One region of the Pseudomonas sp. 1L-B-1-E-C1 genome, then DNA from elsewhere that is predicted to be linked to it. Evidence: predicted binding sites of a transcription regulator. Region 1 holds the regulator's gene; each other region holds the start of a gene.
What was found. The regulator FliA, encoded in region 1, starts transcription of late flagellar genes. The targets are predictions, from matches to a motif close to CTAAAGTTTNNNNNNNNNNNGCCGNTAA.
Positions count from the first base shown of each region.

Region 2: the regulator FliA is predicted to act here: its motif matches at 2,864-2,891, upstream of AC0Z4S_RS17045 (methyl-accepting chemotaxis protein).
Region 3: the regulator FliA is predicted to act here: its motif matches at 2,667-2,694, upstream of AC0Z4S_RS14675 (methyl-accepting chemotaxis protein).

Region 1 covers NZ_JBXAWN010000012.1:105,852-112,664, forward strand. The annotation lists gene flhF (flagellar biosynthesis GTPase FlhF) at 1-1,002, shown strand, start outside; gene fleN (flagellar synthesis regulator FleN) at 1,119-1,949, shown strand; gene fliA (RNA polymerase sigma factor FliA) at 1,946-2,686, shown strand; gene AC0Z4S_RS20950 (chemotaxis response regulator CheY) at 2,854-3,225, shown strand; gene AC0Z4S_RS20955 (protein phosphatase CheZ) at 3,244-4,032, shown strand; gene AC0Z4S_RS20960 (chemotaxis protein CheA) at 4,087-6,357, shown strand; gene AC0Z4S_RS20965 (protein-glutamate methylesterase/protein-glutamine glutaminase) at 6,407-6,813, shown strand, end outside.
Region 2 covers NZ_JBXAWN010000009.1:132,157-138,969, reverse strand. The annotation lists gene AC0Z4S_RS17060 (MFS transporter) at 1-51, opposite strand, end outside; gene AC0Z4S_RS17055 (sugar diacid recognition domain-containing protein) at 223-1,341, shown strand; gene AC0Z4S_RS17050 (glycerate kinase) at 1,559-2,698, shown strand; gene AC0Z4S_RS17045 (methyl-accepting chemotaxis protein) at 3,003-4,628, shown strand; gene AC0Z4S_RS17040 (pyridoxal phosphate-dependent aminotransferase) at 4,670-5,857, shown strand; gene AC0Z4S_RS17035 (2-hydroxyacid dehydrogenase) at 5,970-6,813, opposite strand, start outside.
Region 3 covers NZ_JBXAWN010000007.1:282,746-289,558, reverse strand. The annotation lists gene AC0Z4S_RS14685 (glycerophosphodiester phosphodiesterase) at 1-121, shown strand, start outside; gene AC0Z4S_RS14680 (PepSY domain-containing protein) at 278-583, shown strand; gene AC0Z4S_RS14675 (methyl-accepting chemotaxis protein) at 930-2,552, opposite strand; gene AC0Z4S_RS14670 (transporter) at 2,829-3,851, shown strand; gene AC0Z4S_RS14665 (inorganic phosphate transporter) at 4,054-5,667, shown strand; gene AC0Z4S_RS14660 (LysR family transcriptional regulator) at 5,788-6,684, opposite strand; gene AC0Z4S_RS14655 (SDR family NAD(P)-dependent oxidoreductase) at 6,806-6,813, shown strand, end outside.

The sequences.
Region 1 (6,813 bases):
ACCTACGCTGCCCCGGCGCGTCCGGCCGCAGCCCCTGCGCAGGCTTCGGCGGGTGTCGATCCGCGAGCACTGGAGTCCATGCGTTTTGAATTGAACAGCCTGCGCGAGCTGATGGAAGTGCAGCTCGGCACCCTGGCCTGGAATCAGCTGCAGGGCAGCCGTCCGGCCCAGGCCAATCTGTATCGCCGTTTGCAGCGCATCGGCCTGTCCGGTCCGCTGTCGCGCGATCTGCTGGCGATGATTACCGATATCGAAGAGCCGCGTCAGGCCTGGCGCATGCTGCTGGCGCACCTGGCGCGGATGATCGCCGTACCGGAAGTCGAGCCGCTGGAAGAGGGCGGTGTGATTGCGATGGTCGGCCCCGCCGGCATGGGCAAGACCACCACGCTGGCCAAGCTCGCCGCGCGTTACGTGCTCAAGTACGGCGCGCAGAACGTTGCGCTGGTGAGCATGGACAGCTTCCGCATCGGCGCGCAGGAACAACTGAAAACCCTCGGACGCATTCTCAACGTGCCGGTAACGCACGTCGATCCGGGCCAGTCGCTGGTGCAGGCATTGGATCCACTGCTACGCAAACGCGTAGTTTTGATCGATACTGCCGGGCTGCAAGCCAGTGATCCGGCGTTGCGCATGCAGCTCGAGAGCCTGGCCGGGCGTGGCATTCGCTCGAAAAATTATCTGGTGCTGGCAACCACCAGCCAGAAACAGGTTCTAACCGCCGCTTATCACAGTTACAAGCGGTGCGGGCTGGCCGGCTGCATCCTGACTAAACTGGATGAAACGGCCAGTCTCGGCGAAGTGTTGAGCCTGGCGATCAGTCATGAATTGCCGGTCGCGTACCTGACCGATGGCCCACGGATTCCGGATGATCTGCATCTGCCGCGCCGTCATCAACTGGTCAGCCGCGCCGTCAGCGTGCAAATGCAGGAAGAACCCAGCGAAGAAGCCATGGCTGACATGTTCGCTGATATCTATCACAGCCCGACCAAGCAGGTTGGCTGAGGTAATCATGAACAGTTTTTGTACCTACATCGATGGTCTGCCACGCATTGTTCCGATCGGGAACGCGCAGCCAGTAATGTGGCCTCCGTCTATGCAAGACAAGGTAAAGAAATAACATGGGCAGCATGCATCCCGTACAGGTGATCGCGGTGACCGGCGGCAAAGGTGGCGTCGGCAAGACTAACGTGTCAGTGAACTTGTCGCTGGCGCTGGCAGAGCTTGGCCGTCGGGTCATGCTGCTGGACGCCGACCTGGGCCTGGCAAATGTCGACGTTCTGCTGGGGCTGACACCCAAACGCACACTGGCCGACGTGATCGAAGGCCGTTGCGAATTGCGCGACGTGCTGTTGCAGGGGCCGGGCGGGATTCGCATCGTGCCGGCGGCCTCCGGCACGCAGAGCATGGTGCACCTGAGCCCGGCGCAACACGCCGGCCTGATCCAGGCGTTCAGCGATATCGGCGACAATCTCGACGTGCTGGTGATCGACACCGCTGCGGGTATTGGTGACTCGGTAGTCAGTTTCGTTCGCGCTGCGCAAGAGGTGTTGCTGGTGGTCTGCGACGAGCCGACTTCGATCACCGACGCTTACGCGCTGATCAAGTTGCTCAACCGCGACTACGGCATGAACCGCTTCCGCGTGCTGGCCAACATGGCGCAGAGCCCGCAGGAAGGGCGCAACCTGTTCGCCAAGTTGACCAAGGTCACGGATCGCTTCCTCGACGTCGCCCTACAATACGTCGGCGCCGTGCCGTACGACGAAAGCGTGCGCAAAGCGGTGCAGAAGCAGCGCGCCGTCTACGAAGCCTTTCCCCGTTCCAAGTGTGCGCTGGCCTTCAAGGCCATCGCCCAGAAGGTCGACACCTGGCCGCTGCCCGCCAACCCGCGCGGTCATCTGGAATTTTTCGTCGAGCGTCTCGTGCAGCAAACCGCAGGGCCTGTGATATGACCGCCAGTGGCATGAATCTTTACAAAAAGTCGGCGCGTGACGCGCAATACGAATTGATCGAGCGCTACGCGCCACTGGTCAAGCGCATTGCCTATCACTTGCTGGCACGCCTGCCGGCCAGCGTGCAGGTCGAAGACCTGATCCAGGCCGGGATGATCGGTTTGCTCGAAGTCTCGACCAAATACGACGCCAGCAAAGGCGCCAGTTTCGAAACGTACGCGGGCATTCGAATCCGCGGCGCGATGCTCGACGAAGTGCGCAAAGGGGACTGGGCGCCACGCTCGGTTCACCGTAATACCAGGATGGTCAGCGACGCGATTCGCTCGATTGAAGCTAAAACCGGCCGTGACGCTAAAGATCACGAGGTTGCGGCCGAACTCCAATTGAGTCTCGACGATTACTACGGGATTCTGAATGACACCTTGGGCAGTCGCCTGTTCAGTTTCGACGACCTGTTGCAGGACGGCGAACACGAAGGGCTGCACGAGGATGGCGCCAGTGCGCATATGGAGCCGTCACGCGATCTGGAAGATGAACGCTTCCAGGCGGCGCTGGCGGACGCGATTGCCAATTTGCCGGAGCGTGAGCGACTGGTGTTGGCGCTGTACTACGACGAAGAGCTGAACCTCAAGGAAATCGGTGAGGTCCTTGGCGTCAGTGAATCGCGGGTCAGCCAGTTACACAGCCAGTGCGCGGCCCGTCTGCGGGGGCGTTTGGGGGAGTGGCGAGCGCGCTGAAGGCAGTGTGGGGACACTGCGAAACGAGGCTGGTGCGGTGATCAACGGCGCCGGTCTCGATCCGTTGTGCTCCAGACAAACTTTAAGTGCTGCGCCGATTGATTGAAGTGGCGCGTCCAGGTGCTGGGCGCGTTTAAGACTGCTTGGAGGTCGAATTGAACAAAGACATGAAAATCCTCATCGTTGATGACTTCTCAACGATGCGGCGGATCATCAAGAACCTGCTGCGCGATCTTGGGTTCACCAACACCGTCGAGGCCGACGATGGCACCACTGCCATTCCGGTGCTCAACAGCGGCAGCATCGACTTTCTGGTAACGGACTGGAACATGCCGGGCATGACCGGTATCGACCTGCTGCGCCACGTGCGTGCCGATGAAAAACTCAAGCACCTCCCGGTGTTGATGGTGACTGCCGAAGCCAAGCGCGAGCAGATCATCGAGGCCGCTCAGGCCGGTGTGAACGGTTACGTGGTCAAACCTTTCACGGCTCAAGCGTTGAAAGACAAAATCGAGAAGATTTTCGAACGCATCGGCTGATGAATGCGCGGGGGAGCTATGGAGCATAACGAATCATCCCAGGGCGATTTCGAATCGACCCTGAAAAAACACGCGGTCGAACTGGTCGAGAGCCTTGAAAAAGGCAGGTTCGGCGACGCGGTGCAACTGATCCATGAGCTCAATCAGACCCGTGACCGCGGCCTGTATCAGGAAGTGGGCAAGCTCACACGTGAACTGCACAGTGCGATCGTCAATTTCCAGATCGATCCGCACATGCCGCAGGCCGAGGAAGTGTCGCAAATCACCGACGCCACCGAACGCCTGGGCTACGTGGTCAAGCTGACGGAAGCCGCGGCCAACCGCACCATGGATCTGGTGGAAAGCGCCACGCCGGTGGTCAACAGTCTGGCTGATGAAGCGCAGACGTTGAGTGCCGATTGGGGCCGCTTCATGCGTCGCGAGGTCGGGGCTGAAGAGTTCCGTGAGCTGGCGCGCCGGGTCGACGGTTTTCTGTCACGCAGCAGCACGGACAACCGTGCGGTGTCGAGCAACCTCAACGACATCCTGCTGGCTCAGGATTACCAGGACCTCACCGGTCAGGTGATCAAGCGTGTGACCCAACTGGTCACCGAAGTCGAAAGCAATCTGCTCAAACTCGTGCTCATGGCCAGTCAGGTCGACCGCTTTGCGGGCATCGAACATGACCGCGCCGCAATGCTTGCCGAAAAAGATCCACAAAAACATCTCTCGCAGGGTGAAGGTCCGCAGATTCATGCCGATAAACGAGAAGACGTTGTGTCCGGTCAGGACGATGTGGACGATTTGTTATCCAGCCTTGGATTCTAGTATTTCGGAATTTCAGGTTTTTTGGGTTTTTAGACCTGTAGGAGCACCCCATTAATGAGCTTCGGCGCCGATGAAGAGATCCTTCAGGATTTCCTGGTTGAGGCCGGCGAGATTCTTGAGCAACTGTCCGAACAACTGGTCGAGCTGGAAAGCCGCCCGGATGATGCAGATCTGCTCAATGCAATTTTTCGCGGTTTCCACACTGTAAAAGGGGGCGCCGGCTTCCTTCAGCTCAATGAGCTGGTGGAGTGCTGTCACATCGCCGAAAACGTGTTCGACATCCTCCGTAAGGGTGAGCGTCGCGTTGATGCAGAACTGATGGACGTTGTGCTGGAAGCACTGGACGCGGTGAACAGCATGTTCAGCGAAGTCCGCGAGCGTGCACCGATCACCGCCGCCACGCCGGAACTGCTGGCCGCGCTGGCGCGTCTGGCCGAGCCGCAGTCGGCTGATGAAGCTGTTGCTGCACCGGTAGAAGTGGTGGAAGAGCCGGTCGCCGAAAGCGCATCGGACGACATCACCGACAACGAATTCGAACAACTGCTGGACTCGCTGAATGCCGTCAAGGCACAAGCCGAGGCCCCGGCTGCTGTTGTGGCCCCCGCGCCGGTTGCCGACACGGCCGCCAGCGATGAAATCACTGATGCCGAATTTGAGTCGCTGCTCGATCAACTGCATGGCAAAGGCCAGTTTGCTGTCGATGCGGTCGCTCCGGCGGCACCAGCAGCGCCGGCCGCGCCTGCTGCGGGCGATAGCTCGGACATCACCGACGACGAATTCGAAGCCTTGCTCGATCAGTTGCACGGCAAGGGCAACTTCGCCGTTGACGCGCTGGAATCGGCCATCGCCTCGGCGCCGGCAGCCCCTGCTGCACCAGCCGCAGCAGCGGCCGGCAGCGACCTGATCAGCGATCACGAATTCGAATCGCTGCTCGACGAATTGCATGGCAAAGGCAAGTTTGACGCCAGCGCTGCGACTGCTGGCTCCGCGTCGAGCGTCGCCACGCCAGCGGCGAAAGCACCGGCTGCCGCTGCTGCGCCGAAACCTGCGGCCAAGCCTGAACCGAAAGCCGAGGCGCCGAAACCGGCTGCCGCTGCTGCACCGGCTCCGGCCCGTGCTCCTGCGACACCGCCAGCGGAAAAACCGGCCAGCGAAGCGGAAACCACCGTGCGCGTCGACACCGCGCGGCTCGACGAGATCATGAACATGGTCGGCGAGCTGGTGCTGGTGCGTAACCGTCTGGTGCGCCTGGGTCTCAACAGCGGCGACGAAGCCATGTCCAAGGCCGTGTCGAACCTCGACGTGGTCACCGCTGACCTGCAGACCGCCGTGATGAAGACGCGGATGCAGCCGATCAAGAAGGTCTTCGGGCGCTTCCCGCGTCTGGTTCGCGACCTTGCGCGGCAGCTGAAGAAAGAGATCAACCTGGAACTGGTGGGTGAAGAAACCGACCTCGACAAAAACCTTGTCGAGGCCCTGGCCGACCCGCTGGTCCACTTGGTGCGCAACGCCGTCGACCACGGCATCGAGTCGCCGGAAGAACGCGAAGCGTCGGGCAAGGCCCGTGGCGGTCGCGTGGTGCTGGCGGCCGAGCAGGAAGGCGACCACATCCTCCTGTCGATCTCCGACGACGGCAAAGGCATGGACCCGAACGTCCTGCGTTCGATCGCGGTAAAACGCGGTGTGATGGACAAGGACGCGGCCGATCGCCTGAGCGACACCGAGTGCTACAACCTGATTTTCGCTCCGGGTTTCTCGACCAAGACCGAGATCTCCGACGTGTCCGGCCGTGGTGTCGGCATGGACGTGGTGAAGACCAAGATTTCCCAGCTCAACGGTTCGATCAACATCTACTCGACCAAGGGCCAGGGTTCGAAGATCGTCATCAAGGTGCCGCTGACGCTGGCGATCATGCCGACCCTGATGGTGATGCTCGGCAATCAGGCGTTCGCGTTCCCGCTGGTCAACGTCAACGAAATCTTCCACCTCGACCTGTCGACCACCAACGTCGTCGACGGTCAGGAAGTGGTGATCGTGCGCGACAAGGCGCTGCCATTGTTCTACCTCAAGCGCTGGCTGGTCAGCTCCGCCGCTCACGAAGAGCAGCGCGAAGGCCATGTGGTGATTCTTTCGGTGGGCACCCAGCGGATCGGCTTCGTCGTCGATCAATTGGTCGGCCAGGAAGAAGTGGTCATCAAGCCATTGGGCAAAATGCTCCAGGGCACTCCGGGCATGTCCGGCGCCACCATCACCGGTGACGGCCGCATTGCGCTGATTCTCGATGTTCCAAGCATGCTCAAGCGTTACGCCACAAAGCGTATTTGAATCCGGGGCGGCGGCGCGATGACGCGCCGCTGCACCTAATGGAGTGTTTATGGCAGTCAAAGTCCTGGTGGTGGACGATTCGGGTTTTTTCCGCCGCCGCGTCTCGGAAATTCTTTCGGCGGATCCGAGCATCCAGGTGGTCGGCACGGCCACCAACGGTAAAGAGGCGATCGATCAGGCCATGGCGCTCAAGCCTGACGTGATCACCATGGACTACGAGATGCCGATGATGGACGGCATCACGGCAGTGCGGCACATCATGCAGCGCTGCCCGACCCCGGTGTTGATGTTCTCCTCGCTTACGCATGAAGGTGCAAGGGTAACCCTCGATGCGCTGGACGCCGGCGCGGTGGATTTCCTGCCGAAGAATTTCGAAGACATCTCGCGCAACCCCGAGAAGGTCAAGCAGTTGCTGTGCGAGAAAGTCCACAGCATCTCGCGCAGCAATCGTCGTTT
Region 2 (6,813 bases), on a different contig from region 1:
GGCGTTTTTACCGTCGTCGATGGTCTGGGTAGCTGCGGCGCTCTGCGACATAGCGGCTCTCTCTTTATTATGATTTTTTGCGATGCAAAGGGTAACGTTGATCGCCCTGAGAGTCTCGGCCACCTTTGGCCGGATTGTCTTTGTGCCTGAGCACAGGGTTTGCCGCCAGACCCTGTGCGGCTGAACAACCGTTCGTGCCTGAACTGAAGGATTACCGCCGCTATGTTCGAACTCGATCACGACCTTGCCCAGGACATCGTCGACCGGGCCATGGCCATTTTGCCGTACAACGTCAATGTCATGGACAGTCAGGGCCTGATCCTCGGCAGCGGCGAACCGGAACGTATCAACACCCGACATGAAGGCGCGCAACTGGTGCTGGCCAACGGGCGTGTGGTTGAAATCGATGCGCAGACTGCGGTGCACCTCAAAGGCGTGCAACCGGGGATCAATCTGCCGCTGCTGCTCGATCAGCGTTTGATTGGCGTGCTTGGCCTCACTGGCGAGCCGGAGCAATTGCGCACTTACGCCGAACTGGTGCGCATGACCGCCGAAATGCTTGTCGGCCAGCGCAATCAGCAGGCCGAGCAGCAATGGCGGCGCCAGCGTTGCGATGATCTGCTGGCGTTGCTGTTGAGCGAGGCGGGGGATTCGCCGCGTCTGCTCGACGAAGCGCAGCAGCTCGGGCTAAAACCACAATTGACGCGGGTGCCGTACCTGTTTGAACTGGGGCTTGAGCACGGACCGGGGCAAACCGTAGAAGCTTTGAGTGCATGGCTGACGTCGCGTTATCCCGACAGTTGGTGCGTGAGTTCGGCGAAGTCTTCGCTGCTCTGGTGTCGCCCGGCGAGCCAGAACGTCGAGCATGATCGACTGCTGGAAAAACTCGATGGCCTCGGCTGGAAGGTTCTGCGCATTGCCGTCGGGGGGCAGGCGGATGGCCTGGCCGGGTTGCGTCGTTGCTATCGACGGGTCGGCGATTTACTGGCCTATGGTCGAGACGTGTTGCCGCACTCGCGGCTGCTGACGCTCAATCGCTATCGCTTGCCGGTCATGTTGTGGCGCCATCGCAACGACGATGCGCTGGACGAACTGCTCAAGCCACTGCGCAAGGTCATCGCCAAGGACAGCAACGGCCAGTTACTGGCGACCCTGCGCAGTTGGTGCGAGCACGACGGTCAGAGTCAGGCCTGCGCCGAGGCGTTGGGCATTCATCGCAACAGCCTGCGCTATCGCATGGAACGGATTGCCGAGTTGAGCGGGGTTGATCCGTTGAAGCTGGACGGGATGCTGGCGTTGTATCTGGGGGTGCAGCTGTTGCCGCAGACGGATCCGGATTGATCGGTGTTTTCAATGGCCCCTTCGCGAGCAAGCTCGCTCCCACATCTGTAATGCATTTCAAAATGTGGGAGCGAGCTTGCTCGCGAAGGGGGCGGCACATCCAATGCAAGGTTTTTGTGGAAATGAACAACAATCATCTCCCGCCCTTGTGCACCCGACCGGCGTCAAGGCGCGGGCCGACTGGCAGCATGAACGCCAATGCAACCGGAGAATTCCCATGAAGATCGTCATCGCCCCCGATTCGTTCAAGGACAGCCTGAGTGCCCAGGGCGTTGCCGAAGCCATAGCCCTCGGACTGGCCCAGGTCTGGCCGCAGGCGACGCTGATCAAGTGCCCGATGGCCGATGGCGGCGAAGGCACGGTCGAATCGATTCTCGCGGCCTGTGAAGGCGAGTTGCGCCGCACCCGCGTACGCGGTCCGTTGGGCGCGCCGGTGGATGCGGCGTGGGGCTGGCTGCCGCACAACCACACCGCGATCATCGAAATGGCCGAGGCCAGCGGCCTGCAATTGGTGTCGCCGGGGCAGCGCGATGCCTGCATCAGCAGCACCTTCGGCACCGGTGAACTGATTGGTGCAGCGCTGGATGCCGGCGCGCAACGGGTGATTCTGGCGATTGGCGGCAGCGCGACCAACGACGGCGGTGCCGGGGCGATGCAGGCGTTGGGGGTGAAGCTGCTGGATGCGCAGGATCAGCCGTTGGGGCCGGGCGGCCTTGCGTTGGCGCAACTGGCGCGACTCGATCTCAGTGGACTTGATCCACGTCTGGCCGAGGTACGTTTCGACATCGCCGCCGATGTCAACAATCCGCTGTGCGGCGCTCATGGCGCCTCGGCCATTTTCGGCCCGCAGAAGGGCGCGTCGCCAGCGCAGGTTGAGCAACTCGATCAGGCGCTGGGGCACTTCGCTGAGCTTTGCGCGCAAGCATTGGGCAAGGACGTGCGCGATGAACCGGGCAGCGGCGCGGCGGGAGGTCTGGGGTTTGCCGCCAAGGCTTTTCTCGGCGCGCAGTTTCAGGCGGGCGTCGAGGTGGTGGCGGAACTGGTCGGGCTTGCTGAGGCGGTCAACGGTGCGGATCTGGTGATTACCGGCGAAGGCCGTTTCGATGCGCAAACCTTGCGCGGCAAAACGCCGTTCGGTGTCGCGCGGATTGCCAAACAGCATGCCGTGCCGGTGATTGTGATTGCCGGAACCTTGGGCGAGGGCTATCAGGAACTCTATCAACACGGCATCGACGCCGCGTTCGCCGTTACCAGCGGACCGATGACCCTGGAACAGGCCTGCGCGGAAGCACCACGGCTGCTGCGTGAACGCGCCACCGATATCGCTCGGGTCTGGCAACTCGCCGCCAAACGCTGAACCGCTTGCCTATGTAGGAGCTGTCGAGTGCAACGAGGCTGCGATCTTTTGATCCTGCTATTAAAAGTCAAAAGATCGCAGCCTCGTTGCACTCGACAGCTCCTACCAAAGGCAGCGGAGCTGGGTTGATTGTTGTGACGTTCCGAAAAATATTTGCGGCAGACCCGAAACCTTCCTCAAGCCTGGCCGATACAACGGTCAGGCGCGCACAAAACCATAACCCAGTGACGCCGGACTGCCGCCCTCCATGGGCCAGTACTCACGGCATGGACGCTCGTAGTTTCTTTCTTTCGAGAGTCCGACCATGTCCCTGCGTAATCTGAATATCGCGCCCCGTGCTTTCCTCGGTTTTGCCTTTATCGCCTTGCTGGTGATTGTCCTCGGCGTGTTCGCCGTCAGCCGTATGACGGTCATTCGTCAGGCGTCGATCGACATGGACACCAACCAACTGCCTAGCGTGACTCACCTCAGCGTGGTCACGGAAAACGTTCTGCGTATGCGCATTCTGTCGTTCCGTGTGCTGGTCAATCGCGAACCGGCCAGCTTGCAAGAGGCAGAAACCCGCATCGCTGTGCTGGTCGACAAGGTGCGCAAAGCCCAGACCAGTTACGCCGCGCTGCCGGCAGGCCCAGAGGAGCAAGCAGTTTTCCAGACATTTTCGACCACCCTCGATAACTACCTGCAAGCGCAGAACCGCATGCTTGAGCTGTCGCGCCAGGGCGATCTGGAAGCGATGCGTGCGTTGATCAACACGCGCATCAAGGAAGGCACCGATCAAATGGGCGAGCAGCTCAACAAATTGATCGGCATGAACACGGCCGGGGCCAAAGCGGCGGCCACCAAGGCTGGTGAAAACTATGACAGCGCCATCACCGGGATCATCATCGTCGCCGTGATCGCAGCGCTGGCCACCGTATTGCTCGCCTGGTTGCTGACCCGCAGCATCGTCACGCCGCTCAACCGTGCGGTCCTTGCTGCGCAAACCATTGCCGATGGCGATCTGAGCAAAGCCATCGAAGTCGACGGCAAGGATGAACCGGCGCGCTTGCTCGAAGCCTTGGCCGCGATGCAGACCAACCTGCGGAAAACCATCGAGCAGATCGCCGGTTCTGCCACGCAACTGGGCGCGGCAGCCGAGGAGCTCAGCGCCGTCACCGAGGAAGCCTCCCGTGGCTTGCAGCAGCAGAACAATGAAATCGAGCAAGCCGCCACTGCCGTCAACGAGATGACCGCTGCGGTGGAAGAAGTGGCGCGCAACGCCGTGTCGACTTCCGAGGCCTCCAACCAGTCGACCCACGCCGCCCGCGAAGGCCGTGATCAAGTGGTGAAAACCGTCGACGCGATCCAGACCATGACCCACGACGTGCAGAACACCGCACAGATGATCGAAGGCCTCGCCGCGCAGGGCCGTGACATCGGCAAGGTGCTGGACGTGATTCGCGCCATCGCCGAGCAGACCAACTTGCTGGCGCTCAACGCTGCGATTGAAGCCGCGCGTGCCGGCGAGGCTGGCCGTGGCTTTGCCGTGGTGGCTGATGAAGTGCGAGCCTTGGCCCATCGCACCGCGCAGTCGACCCAGGAAATCGAGAAAATGGTTGCCGGCATCCAGAACGGCACGGGTGAAGCGGTCTCGTCGATGCAGCAAAGCAATCAGCGCACCCAGTCCACCCTGGAAATGGCCCGCGCCGCCGGTGTGGCGCTGGAGCAGATCACCCAGTCGATCCATCAGATCAACGAACGCAATCTGGTGATTGCCAGCGCCTCGGAAGAGCAGGCGCAAGTCTCGCGCGAGGTCGACCGCAACCTGGTCAACATCCGTGATCTGGCGACGCAATCGGCCGCCGGGGCCAACCAGACCAGCGCCGCGACCCATGAACTGTCGCGTCTCGCAGTGGATTTGAACGCCATGGTGGCGCGTTTCGTGATTTGAGATACGGTGAAGGCTGGAAACCGCGCTAACAGGAGACGTAGATGCGCTATTCAGCCTTGACCCAACGAATCGCCGGGGAGGGTGCCGCTGCCTGGCAGATTCACGACCGAGCGCTGGAACTGCGCGCCGAGGGCGTTGATGTTTTGTTGTTGAGCGTCGGCGATCCGGATTTCGATACGCCGTTGCCGATCGTCCATGGCGCTATCGACAGCCTGCTGGCCGGTGATACGCACTATGCCGATGTGCGTGGTCGGTTCGAATTGCGCAAGCTGATTGCCGAGCGTCATCGCCAGCGCAGTGGTCAGCGGGTTGATCCTGACCAAGTGATTGTCCTGCCCGGCGCGCAGTGCGCGGTGTATTCGGTGGCGCAATGTCTGCTCGATCCGGGCGATGAAGTGATCGTCGCTGAGCCGATGTACGTCACCTACGAAGGCGTGTTCGGCGCCTGCGGAGCCACGGTGATCGCGGTGCCGGTTCGCCCGGAAAACGGTTTTCGTGTCGATCCGGCTGATGTTGCCGCGCGCATCACCCCAAAAACCCGCGCGATGCTGCTCAACAGCCCGAACAATCCCAGCGGCGCCAGTTTGCCCTTGCTGATCTGGCAGCAACTCGCAGCGCTGTGCATTCATCACGATTTGTGGCTGATCAGCGATGAGGTGTACAGCGAGCTGTTATATGAAGGCGAGCACATCAGCCCGGCGAGCCTGCCGGGCATGGCCGAGCGCACCGCGACGATCAACAGTCTGTCGAAATCCCATGCGATGACCGGTTGGCGCATCGGCTGGATGATCGGCCCGAAACCCTTGGCCGAGCATCTGGTGAACCTGTCATTGAGCATGCTTTTCGGTCTGCCGGATTTCGTGCAGAAAGCCGCGCAAGTGGCGCTGCAAAGCGATCTGCCGGAAGTTACGCAAATGCGCGAGGAATACCGGTTGCGGCGCGATCTGGTGTGCGAGCGGTTGCAGGGTTGCCCCGGTTTGCAGCCGATTCGCCCGGATGGCGGGATGTTTGTAATGGTCGATGTGCGCCAGACTGGGCTCGGCGCTCAGGCGTTTGCCGAGCGATTGCTGGAAGGTTACGGAGTGTCAGTGTTGGCCGGTGAAGCATTCGGGCCGAGCGCGGCGGGGCATATTCGGATTGGGCTGGTGGTGGATCGGGTCAAACTGGCGGATGCCTGCGCGCGGATTGCGTTGTGTGCGGTGCAGCTTTTGCAGGCGCGCAGTGCCTGATGGATTTGCGTAGTCTGTAAAGGCCTCTTCGCGAGCAGGCTCGCTCCCACAGAGAAATGCATTTCAAATGTGGGAGCGAGCCTGCTCGCGAAAGCGGTATTACCGCCAACGATTAATTTGGATTAACCAGATTCGCCGGCCGCTGCCCACCCAGCGCCGCCAACAGATTCTCCACCGCACACCGCGCCATCGCCTCGCGGGTTTCATGCGTCGCCGAACCCATGTGCGGCGTCGCCACCACGTTGCTCATCTGCAACAACGCCGAGTCATGATTCAACGGCTCGCGCTCGAACACATCCAGCCCCGCAGCGCGAATACGCTTGTTGCGCAACGCTTCGATCATTGCCGCCTCATCAACCACTTTGCCCCGTGAGATATTGATGAAGATGCTCTCCGGGCGCATCAACGCAAACTGCTCGGCGCCGATCAAACGTTCGGTCTGTGCCGTCAGCGGCAAGGTCAGGCAAATGAAATCGGCCTGCTGTAGCAATTCTTCGAGGCTTCGATACTGCGCATCAAAACGCGCCTCCACCGCCGGCTTGCGCGACTGACTGTGGTAGATCACCGGCATGCCGAAACCGAAATGCCCGCGCTGGGCCAGGGCCTCGCCGATGCGGCCCATGCCGATGATGCCCAGCGTCTTGCCGTGCACATCGGTGCCGAAATGCGCCGGGCCGATGTTGCGGCTCCACTGCCCGCCACGGACCATGTTCGCCAGTTCGACTACACGGCGGGCGGCGGCGAGGATCAGTGCGAAACCGGTGTCGGCGGTGGTCTCGGTGAGCACATCCGGCGTGTTGGTCAACAGGATCTTGCGCCGGCTCAGGTAATCGATGTCGTAGTTGTCGACGCCCACCGAAACGCTGGCGATGGCCTCCAATTGCGGCGCTAGATCGAGCAGGGCGGCATCGAGTTTCAGGCTGGCGCCAAGCAAACCGTGGGCGCGGGGCAGGGCA
Region 3 (6,813 bases), on a different contig from region 1:
AAAAGTCATGGCGGCGGGTGTGGATGGCATCTTTACCAACCGCGCCAGTGAACTGTTGAAGTTCTATAAACGTCCGGCGGCTGGCAGTGTTGATGAGGTTTTGAAGAAGAACGGTTTCTAACTCGTTATCGAGTCGCCTGCTTCGCGAGCAGGCTCGCTCCCGCAAAGAGCAGTTTTATCGCGAGGCAGAGATTTAAGGGTGAATTAAGTTGCGCTGGTTAATCTGAACCCACTTACACAGATCAACCACTTCAACGCACTGCCAAGGAATGAACCGATGAAAACTTTGACTGCCCTGTTTACCGCCGCTGCCCTGACTCTTACCGCTGGCCTGGCTCAGGCTGACGTGCGTATCGACCAGATCCCGCAACTGGTCAAGGACGGCAAGATCAAGTCGCTTGAATCGATGAACGAAGCAGCCCTGAAATTGCACCCGGGCGCCACGATTACCGACACTGACCTGGACAATCACTTCAACGGTTATGAGTACGAAGTTGAACTGAAAACTGCTGACGGCAAAGAGTTCGACGTGGACTTTGATGCCACCACCGGTAAAGTGCTGAGTGACAAGCAAGACACTTGATAGACCGCTGTTAAAGAGCCGCACGATTTAGGATCGTGCGGTTTTTTTATGATTTGCGTTTGAGTTTGTTGATGAATTGTCAGTGAAAACTTTACCCCCTCACCCCAGCCCTCTCCCCCAAGGGGGCGAGGGGGAAAGGGAGCAAATCGGGGAAATTTCGGAGCCTGAGTTCGCCTCAAAATTAAAAAACCATCACAAACGACTACCAGCCTGAGTACGCCCCGGCATTTCAGGTCGGCGTATCTCGAACAATCAACACGGTCAGTCCCCTCTCCCTCTGGGAGAGGGTTAGCGTGAGGGGAAAAGCCATCACGGCGAATTGCTGACGAACCGGTATCCAGCCAAATCACGCACTCAACCGCGCCGTCACTTCGTTCAACTGTCCCGACAACCCATGCAGATTCTGACTGGCACTTTCGGTGCGCTGTACGTTGTCCAGATTGGTGCTGGCAATCGCGGTAATTTCAGTCAGGTTGCGCGAGATATCCTCCGCCACCGACGTCTGCTCTTCGGCCGCAGTGGCGATCTGGCGGTTCATGTCGCGGATCGCTTCCACCGCCAGAGTGATGCGCTCCAGCATCGCGCCAGCCTGGGTCACCTGCTCGACGCTTTCATCGCTGCGTGCCTGGCCGCTCTCGATAGCATGCGCCGCGTCGACAGCGCCGGTCTGCACGTTCTGAATGATCTGGTTGATCTCGATAATCGACTCCGCCGTGCGCTGGGCGAGGTTGCGCACCTCATCGGCAACCACCGCGAAACCGCGCCCGGCCTCACCGGCCCGTGCCGCTTCGATGGCCGCGTTGAGTGCCAGCAGATTGGTCTGTTCGGCGATGCCGCGAATCACTTCCAGCACCTTGCCGATTCGACCGCTGTCGGCTTCCAGGCGACGGATCACCGTGGCCGTGTTGGCGATTTCGCCGCGCATCTGCGTGATGGAATGAATGGTGGTTTGCATGACCTTTTCGCCCTGCTGCGCCGACTGATCGGCATCGTCGGCAGCACGCGCGGCATCAGCGGCGTGACGGGCGACTTCCTGGGCGGTGGCGGACATTTCATTCATCGCCGTGGCCACCTGATCGGTGCGGTTGAATTGCTCGTTGGTGCCCCCGGCCATGGTCGTGGCAATGGCATTCAGCTCGCCGCTGGCGCTGTCCAGATCGCTGGCGCTGCGCTGCAACCGGGTGAAGGTGTCGGCAAGGAAATCGCGCAGGGTGTTCGCGGCGGCGGCGAGGTTGCCCAGCTCATCGCGACGCTCGCTGACCACGCGCTCGGCCAACTTGCCACGGCTCAAACGAGTGACGTAATCGATCAGTTTGCGAATCGGCTCGATCAGGTTGCGACTGACCAGCCACAGACTCAATAACCCGATCAACAAGCCTGACGCGAGCATCACCAACAGGCCCAGCCACACCGTACGATCGGCGGCTGCACTGATCAGCGCCGATTGCTCGGTACCCTGCTGGCGCAGCTCGGCGACCAGCGCACTCATCTGCTCACTGGTGACGCGGTCGACACCTTTGACAGCGGCGTCACCGGCGCTCGGATCACCACCGGCAGCCACGTAGGCATCGCGGCCTTTCTGATAGGCCGCGCCCAACTGGCGATGCTCTTCGCGCAAACGTTCGATGCGTGATTTCAGACTGGCCTCGATGCCTTTCTGCCCGGCCAGTTCGCCGAGAATGTTCTGCACGTCACGCTGACGCTCTTCGAACTGGCTCCAGTATTTCGCCAGATCCGCCGGTTGCTTGCCGCGCAACAGGACGTTTTTCCACTCTTGCACCTGCACCTTGAACTGCAGGTTGGCTTCATCGATCAGTTGCGACGTGTGCAACGGGCCGGCGATCAACTGGCTGTAGCTTTGCACGCCGTTGGAGAGGAAATGAAAGCAGGCCAGGGCGATCAACAGCATCGCCAATAGACTGCCGCTCAGCAGGGCGAGAATTTGCGCTCTCAGGGATTTTTGCAGCATTGCAAGGTACTCGAAGCAGGGATGAGGCACGCCCGAGCGGACGTGAAAAATGGCCGGACTTCCCTGTCGTCGCACCATGACCAGAAGCCAATGGCGTGCAAGCTAACTCACCTGGGATCGGCGCGCCAGAGCGCTTCTTGAGAATCTTCCGACAGTCGGTAACGCATTGATTTGACGTCATTTCGCTGTCACAAAATGGTCATGTGAGCTTGCGATGATGCCGCTCAGGTGAACCTGAAAATCCTCTACCAGACACCCTCCTCCCAGCGAGCCGCCATGAACCATAGCCTCGATATCAGCCATCGCGATTCGGATCTGTTTGGCCTGCTCTACGGCTTTCGCTTCCTGCCCGGTGAGCGCGGTCGGGAGATCGATTCGGCGACGGCGTTGCGCTGTTTGCAGGACGACAGCGACAGTGACGAATTCCTCTGGCTGCACCTGAACCTGGCCCATGCTGCGTGCGAGCGCTGGATGAAAAGTCATCTGCAATTGCCCGACGAATTTTTCGAGGCGTTGCACGAGGGTTCGCGGTCGACGCGCATCGAGCATGTTGACTCGGCGCTGCTGGCGGTGGTCAACGATGTGGTGTTCAACCTCAGCAGCATGGTCTCCTCCGATGTGTCGACGCTGTGGGTCTGCGTGCGCAGCAAGCTGATCGTCAGCGCGCGCCTGCAACCGCTGCATTCGGTGGACAAATTGCGCTCGTCGGTGAAGGCCGGCGAGTGCTTTCGTTCGCCGTCGGAATTGCTCGTGCACCTGCTGCGCGATCAGGGCGAAGTGCTGACGCAGATCGTGCGCAAGACCAGTCTGAGCGTCGATCAGGTCGAGGACCAGTTGCTTTCCTCACGCCTGTCGACCAACCGCGCCGAGCTTGGTGCCAATCGCCGCGTGCTGGTGCGTCTGCAACGCCTGCTGGCGCTGGAACCGGGCTCGCTACTGCGCTTGCTCAACCGTCCGCCGCCGTGGTTGCAGAAGGAGGACGTCAAGGAGCTGCGCAAATCCACCGAGGAGTTTGCGCTGATCATCAACGACCTCACCGCCCTCGGTGAACGGATCAAATTGCTGCAGGAAGAGATCGCTGCCAACCTCAACGAACAGAGCAACCGCACGCTGTTCACCCTGACGGTGGTGACGGTGCTGGCCTTGCCGATCAACATCATCGCCGGTTTTTTCGGGATGAATGTGGGGGGCGTGCCGCTGTCGCAGGATCCCCATGGGTTTTGGGTACTGGTTGCGCTGGTGGCGACGTTCACAGTGATCGCCGGGCGCTGGGCGTTTCGCAAGCGTGGGGATTACTAAAATCAAAAGATCGCAGCCTTCGGCAGCTCCTACATTTGCAATGTGTTCTGCTGTAGGAGCTGCCGAAGGCTGCGATCTTTTGGCATTTGCCCTCTGATCAATAGTCAGACCAATAAGCCAAACACTGACCTAAGGCAGTCTCTCTGTAACATTCTGCAACGATCATGGGCGACATTCCTTCCCTCGCTCAGGATTGTCCACCATGGCTACGCCCTCACTGACCGCCAGCCCTGCATCCGCCGCCAGTGGCAGACCGGCGCTCGACAAGAAAACCGGTCCGTTCACTTACGTCATCTTTTTCGCCGTGCTGGCCATGGGCATGCTGTTTACCGCCTACAGCCTGATGCACGACATGCACGAACTTGGCACGGTGGTCACCACCTGGACGCCGTTCCTGCTGCTCGGCGTGGCGTTGTTGATTGCGCTGGGCTTTGAGTTCGTCAACGGTTTCCACGACACCGCCAACGCCGTGGCGACGGTGATCTACACGCACTCACTGCCGCCGAATGTCGCGGTAGTCTGGTCGGGGTTCTTCAATTTCCTCGGTGTGCTGCTGTCGAGCGGTGCGGTGGCGTTCGGCATCATTGCGCTGTTGCCGGTGGAGCTGATTCTGCAGGTCGGCTCGTCCGCCGGGTTTGCGATGATCTTCGCCCTGTTGATCGCGGCGATTCTGTGGAACCTCGGCACCTGGTGGCTGGGTTTGCCAGCCTCTTCTTCGCACACGCTGATCGGCTCGATCATCGGCGTCGGCGTCGCCAATGCCTTGATGCACGGCCGCGATGGCACCAGCGGTGTCGACTGGGCGCAGGCAACCAAAATCGGTTATGCCTTGCTGCTGTCGCCGCTGGTGGGCTTCGGCTGTGCGGCGCTGTTGCTGCTGGCATTGCGCGCGTTCGTCAAGAACCGTGCGCTGTACAAAGCACCCGAAGGCAACGCCCCACCGCCGTGGTGGATTCGCGGTTTGCTCATCGCCACCTGCACCGGTGTGTCATTCGCCCACGGCTCCAACGACGGCCAGAAAGGCATGGGCCTGATCATGCTGATTCTGGTCGGCACACTGCCAATGGCCTACGCATTGAACCGGACCATGCCGGAAGAGCAATCGCTGCAATTCGCCGCCGTCGCCCAAGTCACTCAACAAGCGCTGGTGAAAAGTGCACCGCTGCCGGCACCTGCCGATCCGCGCCCGGTGCTCTCGGATTACGTGCGCAGCAAGGAACCGACGCCGCAACTGATTCCCGCCCTCGCCGCCCTGACCGGGCACATCGGCGAGGAAGTCAAAGGTTACGGTTCGCTGGCAAAAGTCCCGGCCGAAGCCATGGGCAACGTGCGCAACGACATGTACCTGGCCAGCGAAAGCATTCGCCTGATGGACAAGAACAAGGTCGGTAACTTCGATGCCGACACCAACAGCAAACTGCAGCTGTTCAAACAACAGATCGACAACGCCACGCGGTTTATTCCGCTGTGGGTGAAGATCGCCGTGGCCATCGCGCTGGGACTCGGCACCATGGTCGGCTGGAAGCGCATTGTCGTGACCGTCGGCGAGAAGATCGGCAAGACTCATCTGACGTACGCCCAGGGCGCTTCGGCGGAAACCGTGGCGATGCTGACCATCGGCGCGGCGGACATGTTCGGTTTGCCGGTATCGACAACCCATGTGTTGTCCTCCGGCGTGGCCGGAACCATGGTTGCCAATGGCGCCGGGTTGCAGATGACGACGATCCGCAATCTGTTGATGGCCTGGGTGTTGACCCTGCCAGCGGCCATCCTGCTGTCGGGCAGCCTTTACTGGCTGTTCACCCAAATCTTCTGACCCTGCGCAAATCCCCCTGTAGGAGCTGCCGAAGGCTGCGATCTTTTGATCTGGTTTTTACAAATCATAGTCAAAAGATCGCAGCCTTCGGCAGCTCCTACACAGGGTTGCATTCCCAAGTCAGAGCGTTGAGCGAACGACATCGCCGAGCCAATCCATAAACACCTGCACCCGCAGCGGCAAATGCCGTTGCCGCGCATACAGCAGGGAAATCGCCATTGGCGGCGCGGTGTATTGCGCCAGCACGGTCACCAGTTCGCCGTTCTCCAGATGCGGCTGCATGCCGGTGCGCGGCACCTGCGTCAGGCCGAAGCCACCCAGGCACGCCGCTTCGTAGGCATCGGTGCTGTTGACCGTGACACTGCCGGCCATTGGCACGCGCCGTACCTCGCCTTTCTCCTCATAGACAAACCCTTCCGAACGCGAGCCCAGCACGCCGACGTAATGCACCAGCCGATGCTGTGCCAGATCTTCCAGGGTTTGCGGCACGCCGTAACGTTCCAGGTAAGCCGGGCTGGCGCAGTTGACCATCGGGAAGTCGCCGAGATGCCGGGCGACCACCGACTGATCCGGCTGCGCGCCGATGCGCAACACGCAGTCGAAACCCTCACTCAGCAGATCGACACGGCGATCGGTGCTGCTGATTTCCATCTGCAGATTCGGGTGGCGATCCATGAATTCCGGCAGGCGCGGCATGATCAACCGTCGCGCGAGAATGTTCGGCATATCGACCCGGATGCGCCCCGTCAGCGAAGCCTCGTCCTGACGAAACAGCCCCTCGATCTCGTCCATGTGCGAGAGCAGATCCTTGCTGCGCTCGTACAACACCAAGCCATCCTGCGTCGCCTGCACCTTGCGCGTGGTGCGCTGCAACAGGCGCGTGCCGAGCAAGGCTTCAAGTGCCTGCACCTGCTCGGACACCGTGGAGCGCGGCAGGCCGAGGCTTTCACCGGCGAGAGTGAAACTCGACAGTTCGCTGACCCGAACGAAGGTACGCAGCAGTTCCAGTTTGTTCATCACAGGCCTCGGTGATTGTTCGGCTGAACCGATCAGTGATTCCGCTTTTGCCGTGTTTATCACCTCAGGGCGGATAAATACACTTCTTCCATCACCACCCAACGCAATCGAGGAAGTCCGCATGAATCG